2 linked regions of the Cecembia calidifontis genome follow. The protein of the gene in region 1 interacts with the protein of each later gene in a pairwise test. Links are inferred from orthologs where the notes say so. Each region holds a gene or a part of one and is shown in the gene's direction. Other genes may lie near its edges.

Region 1 (3,001 bases):
ATACATGAGAGGGAATGAATAAAACCAACAAAATAATAATTCCCCAGGCTGAGGTTTTTGTAAATATGAGCCCAGCACCCAAGATTATTTCCAAAATGCCAGAAGAATAATTGATGAAACCATGGAAAGGAAGGTAATCAGGAATCAAGGGATAATAGAACTGTGGATTGATAAAGTGATTTATCCCTGCCACTATAAAGAATACCGCTAAAACCAATTTCAATAGATTTTTTTTCATTTTAGTGCCCATTTGGTCTGACAATGAACATTTTTTAAAATAATAAAAAAAGGAATCCACCATATCAGATCATTGCTTATGAGGGTATAAGCAAAACTTAGGGGTACATTTCCCATAAGGTAATTGTAAAGAAAGCCAATTGGTCCAAATATTTTCCCCAAGAAACCAACAGCAACAATGGGCCAATGCTTTAGTGGATCAAAACTTGCCCACCAATATCCCAAACCATAAACCCCTATGACCATGCCCATGCCCTGCCAAACCATGGGGTGATTGATAGGGTCCATGCCTGTCAAGAAAAAGAATTGCTGAGGGAAAAGCACCACCCATGCACCCCATAACAAATTATAGATCGCTGCCAACCTTAGTGTTAATTTCATGCCAGTATAACACCTTTTGCAACCATTGGTTTAATAATGAATTGGTAACAATATGCTAATCCTTATTTTAACTTTGAAGAAATTGAAGCCCTTAAATTGGGCATCTTATTTCAAGCAACTACAACAAAATAAATATGAAAAGACGGGATTTCTTTAAAAATGGGTTATTGACAACCTTAGGATTGGGAGCATTTGGCTCATATCCAGCATTGGCTACTCATCAAAAAAATATCGGTGTTGCCAAAAATATCATCTTTTTGGTCAGTGACGGAATGAGTTCAGGGACAATGAATATGGCTGATATCCTCATGCGGCACAAATATGGGAAACCCTCTACATGGATCAATCTCTATGAAACCAATATGGTAAAAAGGGCACTGATGGATACTGCTTCCGCCAATTCATTCATTACTGATTCGGCAGCAGCAGGATCTGCCTGGGGTGGAGGCATGAGGGTTAGAAATGGCGCGCTCAATATTGGACCCAAGGGAGAACGTCCTGTCCCGATATTGCAAAAATTCAAGTCCATGGGCAAAGCAGTCGGATGCGTGACGAGTGTTCAGATCACACATGCTACTCCCGCTTCCTTTTGTGTTAATAATGGCAGTAGAAATGCCATGCCTGAGATTGCGGAAGACTATTTGAAGTTGAGATTTGACGTCATGCTAGGTGGAGGTGCCAATTATTTCAGCCCTGAAAAAAGAGCAGACCAAAGGGATCTTTTTGAAGCTTATAGACAAACGGGGTTTGATTTGGTTAGGAATTCAGAAGAATTAAAGAAAACTAAAGGCGACAAACCCATCATGGGAATTTTTGCCGAGGAAGGTCTACCCTATGCCATCGACCGGATCAATGATGCCAATTTAAGGCAAACCGTTCCCTCTTTGGCGGAAATGACCCAAAAGGCAATAGAGCTATTGAGCAAAAACCCTAATGGGTTTGTCATGCAGGTAGAAGGAGGCAAAGTGGACTGGGCTGCACATGGGAATGATGCCCCCGCCCTACTCTATGACCAGTTGGATTTCGACGAGTCTGTCAAAGTGGCCATGGATTTTGCCCAAAATAATAAAGACACCCTGGTCATAATTACTACTGACCATGGTAATTCCAACCCTGGTCTCTTTTACGGAAATCAGGCAAATAAAAATTTTGAGCGCCTCTATGAAACCAAAGCTTCCAATGAATGGATTTTAAACCAGATCAATCCTGATTTTAGTGCAGAAAAAGTCAGGGAGATTTTTATGGAATACCAACAAATACCCCTAAAAAAAGAAGAAGCTGAAGTTATTTTGGAATCTTACAAAGTAGGAGCTGATGGACTTTATAACCCTGCCAATCTTCCGTTTCATCAATTGGCAAGAATGCAGTCAGTTTATACCTCTGTACAATGGGCAGGAACCAACCATTCTGCTGACCATGTAGAATTGGCCATGTTTGGACCTGGAAGTGAAAAATTGACCGGTTTTGTCCGCAATTTTGAATTGCATAATTTCATGTTGGAGGCTTGTGGAGCTGAGAGGGGGCTTTTTGTCTAAATATTGGTCGGCAACAAAATATAATAGATTTTACCTTTAAAAGAATCAGGTAGCAATCATGCTACCTGATTCCATTTTGACTAGACTTTACCTTTTCGGGATCATATTTCAGTTTCCCAAGCCAGTAAAGGTATAATACTTTCGAATACCTCAACATAAGAGGCAAAAGCAAGGCATTACTGATGATGATAGTAATCAAATAGGTCGATAATGGCGCGTGATCTACCAAAACATTGATTGCAGTAAAAACTGTAACCATCAAGGCAACTGAAAACGCGTAAGAAATGTACATCGCTCCATAAAAAAAATCAGGTTCCGGGGTCAGCACAGCATTGCAATTGGGACATTTATGGTTTACTTCTGTCAGTTTCCTGTAGCTAAATATCCCTGTAGGGAATATGCTTCCTTCTCGGCACCGTGGACACTTACCTTGGAGCATAGCTGCCCCTAAACTTTTGTTCTTCATACTTTTCAACAAACAATACGCTAAAATACGGATAATTTTTATCTAATTAGTGATCAAAATCACTATTGAAGACCCAATTGTTCTTTCTTTTTTTGAACTTTTGGGAAGGGAAAAACCGCATTTTTCTCTAATTTAAACCATGTCGAAAACCAATTTTACATAAAAGAAGCCCCCTAATTTTTATCATTTGTTTAGTCATAGAAACCAGGCCAGCATAAATAAATCACCAAAATTTGTATAATTTTGGATCATGTTGGTAAGACTGAAAAGAAGTATACTTTCAAGGCTTGTAATATTCACTTTGCTGTTCAACTTTATCAATCTCACAGCAAATTTTTATCATGCTTCGGTAATGGATTCTACGCTTTTACCTCATCATGAC
Region 2 (3,989 bases), 3.0 Mb from region 1 along the record:
TTATGCCCCCAAAGGTACCAATGTGAATTTTGTGACACCTATCGGCCCGGATGAAATCCATGTACGCACTTATGAGCGTGGTGTGGAGGACGAAACCTTGTCCTGTGGCACGGGAGTGACAGCCTGTGCTTTGGTATTTGGCTATCAGAATGAGTTGCATGAAGTTAAAATAAAAACCCCTGGAGGAAAGCTTAAAGTGAGGTTTTCAGAAAATGCAGATGGCAGTTTCCAAAATATCCTGTTGATCGGACCTGCAGAACAGGTTTTCAGAGGAAATATGAAAGTAGAGATTTAAAAAAAGGGAGGATTGCCGGATAAAACCTAGTACTATCTGTCATATCTTCCGTTCAATTACTATAATTAACAAAAAGGGCGTAATTTTAAGGCCCTATTTACCGTACTAAAGTTATGTTAGAAATTCTAGCCAAAGGACTGGCCAAAATATTCGGAACAAAGTCCGATAGAGATATAAAGGAATTATCGCCTAAAGTAGCGTTGATCAATGAGGCTTTCAATAAGTTAAAAAGCCTTAGCGACGATCAACTGAGAGCAAAAACCGAGGAAATCAAATCCATCATCAATGCCGACCTGAAATCCTTTGATGATAAGATCGCTTCTATTAGAGATCAGATCAATGCCCTCGATCCGGAAAAGGTACATGAAAAAGACGCCCTTTTCAATGAGATCGATAAAACCGAAAAGACAAGAGATGCGGCATTGGAAGTTGTCCTCGAAAAAGTAATGGTGGAAGCCTTTGCAATTGTAAAGGAAACCGCCAGAAGATTTAAGGAAAATGGAAAATTGGAAGTTACTGCCACCCTTTGGGACAAGGAGCTGGCTGCCAAAAAATCCAATGTTGAAATACAAGGTGATAAAGCCATTTGGCACAACCGTTGGATGGCTGCTGGAAGCGAAGTGGTATGGGACATGGTCCACTATGACGTGCAGTTGATCGGTGGTATGGTACTCCACAAAGGTAAAATTGCTGAAATGGCCACCGGTGAGGGAAAAACCTTGGTTTCCACCCTTCCTGCCTACCTCAATGCGCTTTCCGGAAGAGGGGTTCATGTAGTTACCGTCAATGATTACCTGGCCAAAAGGGACTCCGAGTGGAATGCACCGCTTTTTGAATTCCATGGATTGAAGGTAGATTGTATTGACAAATATCCGCCCAACTCCGACCAAAGGAGAAGGGCCTATGCTTGTGACATCATTTATGGTACCAATAATGAATTTGGCTTTGATTACCTCAGGGATAATATGGCGAGAGATGCGGGCGACCTGGTACAGGGCAAGCACCATTTTGCCATGATCGATGAGGTGGACTCTGTTTTGATCGATGATGCCAGAACGCCTTTGATCATTTCAGGTCCAGTACCAAGAGGGGATCAGCATGAGTTCATGGAAATGAAACCCCGGGTAGCTACCTTGGTGGAAGAACAAAGGAAATTGGTACAGGGATACCTTAACACTGCCAAAAAGCTGATTGCTGAAGGCAATGAAAAAGAAGGGGGATTGGCCTTGTTCAGGGCTTATAGGGGTATCCCTAAATATAAACCATTGATCAAATACCTTTCAGAACCAGGAATCAGGGTTATCCTTCAAAAGACTGAAAATTATTACCTGCAGGACAACAAACGCATGATGCCTGAGGCAGATGAGCCTTTGTTGTTTACAATTGATGAAAAAACCAATTCCGTAGAACTGACGGACAGAGGTATTGAAGCCATAACGCAGAAGAATGAGGATCCCAATTTCTTTATCCTTCCGGATATCGGTATGGCCATAGCCGAAATGGAAAAAAATCCGGATCTGGATGACAAGGAAAAACTGATCCGTAAGGAAGAAATCATCAAGGATTATGGGGTAAAAGCCCAAAGGATCCATACGGTCAATCAGTTGTTGAAGGCCTACTGTATGTTTGAGAAAGACACGGAGTACATCATCGTAGATGGAAAGGTGAAAATCGTAGACGAGCAGACTGGCCGAGTCATGGAAGGAAGAAGATATTCCGACGGTTTGCACCAAGCAATCGAAGCCAAGGAGAATGTTAAGGTGGAGGATGCTACCCAGACTTATGCTACGATCACCTTGCAGAATTATTTCAGGATGTACCACAAACTGGCCGGTATGACCGGTACAGCAGAAACTGAGGCGGGAGAGTTTTGGCAGATTTACAAATTGGATGTGGTTGTTATTCCTACCAATAAACCAATCATCAGAGAAGACAGGGAAGACAAAGTATATAAAACCGTCCGGGAGAAATTCAATGCGGTAGCCGATGAAATTGTTGAGTTGACCAATGCAGGTAGGCCTGTCTTGGTGGGTACCACTTCTGTGGAAATTTCTGAAGTACTCAGCAGGATGCTGACCATCCGCAAGATCAAACACCAAGTGTTGAATGCCAAGCAGCACGCCCGCGAAGCTGAAATAGTAGCGGAAGCCGGTAAGCCGGGGACCGTGACCATCGCCACAAACATGGCGGGTAGGGGTACCGACATCAAGTTGACTCCTGAATCCAGGGCAGCAGGTGGTTTGGCAATCATTGGTACAGAGCGCCATGAATCCAGAAGGGTGGACAGACAGTTGAGGGGTCGTGCAGGACGTCAAGGGGATGTCGGTTCCTCTCAGTTTTTTGTTTCTCTGGAAGACAATCTGATGAGATTGTTTGGTTCCGACAGGATTGCCAAACTCATGGACAGGATGGGTCTGGAAGAGGGAGAGGTGATTCAGCACTCCATGATTACCAAATCCATTGAACGTGCACAAAGAAAGGTAGAGGAGAACAACTTCGGGGTCAGGAAGCGGCTTTTGGAATATGATGATGTAATGAACTCCCAAAGAGAGGTGGTTTACAAAAGACGTAGAAATGCCCTTCTTGGAGAACGCTTAGAACTGGATATCCTGAATGTCATGTATGATGTCTGTGAAAGCATTATCGAGATGGCAAAATCCACAGGGGACATGGACAACCTGAGGATGAATATCTACAGTTCTTTGGGTATTGATCACCAGTTTACAGAAGATGACATCAAGAGCAAAGATGCCAAAGTGCTGACTCAGGAACTCTTTGATGCAGCTTATAAGAACTATGTAAGTAAAAATGAGCGTATCATTTCCAAAGCACTTCCGATATTAAAAGATGTTTATGCCCAGCGAGGTGCAACTGTAAAAGAAATCATGGTTCCTATCACAGACGGCATCAAACAGATCGGAGTGGTGATCAATTTGGAATCTACAGTCAAAAATGAAGGACGTGATCTGATCCGTGCCATCGAGAAAAATGTGACCTTGGCCATAATTGACCAAAACTGGAAAGAGCACCTAAGGGATATGGATGACCTGAAGCAATCTGTGCAGAATGCGGTCTATGAACAAAAAGATCCTTTATTGATTTACAAATTCGAGGCTTTTGAGATGTTCAAACGCTTTATCGGCAAGTTGAATGAGGATACCATTTCTTTCTTGGCAAAAGCTGAATTGCCCACCCAAGATCCAAGTCAGGTAAGGGCTGCGCAGGCTCCAAGACGGGAAGAGAATAATGTGAAAGCATCCAAAGAAGAAGTGGGAAGCTCACTGAATCCAGGTGCAGGTAGGCAAGCGGCAGCTGCAGTAGCCAACAGAACTGCATCCCCACAAGTCGTAGCACCCCGCAAATCAGAAAAGACTTATGGTCGAAACGATAAAGTCTCTGTGCAATATGCAGATGGTAAACTTCTCAAAGACGTTAAATATAAAAGTGTCCAGCAGGATGTGGAATCAGGAAAATGTGTGATCATTGAAAATTAATCTAGAGATAATGAAAAGGTCATTACTGGGCAGCTTTGTCTTGGTATTTGTGTTGGGTTCCTGTGCTACGGTGAAAAAAACAGGAAGTGGAGCAGAGGCTTTTGCCAATTACCGGGAAGATCTCAGTGAAACCCTCATTACATTCCCTGATTTAGCAGAACAGGCCAATAAACAGGATGCTTCTGCATCTGGGGAGAGTC

The links. Proteins that work in one complex are often made in the same cells at the same time.
Region 2: the proteins of BC751_RS17930 (region 1) and secA interact in binary tests that used the Escherichia coli proteins (3 or more experiments, as listed by UniProt). The link is inferred for Cecembia calidifontis from one-to-one orthologs.

The regions. Positions count from the first base shown.
Region 1 is NZ_SGXG01000001.1:4,166,864-4,169,864, forward strand. The notes cover bases 27-2,952. They hold BC751_RS17930 (alkaline phosphatase), read left to right. Parts: upstream 27-752; coding sequence 753-2,153; downstream 2,154-2,952. Other genes in these bases: BC751_RS17920 (DoxX family protein), read right to left, coding at 27-238; BC751_RS17925 (alkyl hydroperoxide reductase), read right to left, coding at 235-618; BC751_RS17935 (DUF983 domain-containing protein), read right to left, coding at 2,215-2,619. In the rest of the region: more of BC751_RS17920, read right to left, coding at 1-26; BC751_RS17940 (hypothetical protein), read left to right, coding at 2,972-3,001.
Region 2 is NZ_SGXG01000001.1:1,133,358-1,137,346, forward strand. The notes cover bases 76-3,989. They hold secA (preprotein translocase subunit SecA), read left to right. Parts: upstream 76-408; coding sequence 409-3,789; downstream 3,790-3,989. Other genes in these bases: dapF (diaminopimelate epimerase), read left to right, coding at 76-295; BC751_RS04875 (hypothetical protein), read left to right, coding at 3,800-3,989. Also shown: more of dapF, read left to right, coding at 1-75. UniProt on the Escherichia coli protein: Required for protein export, interacts with the SecYEG preprotein conducting channel.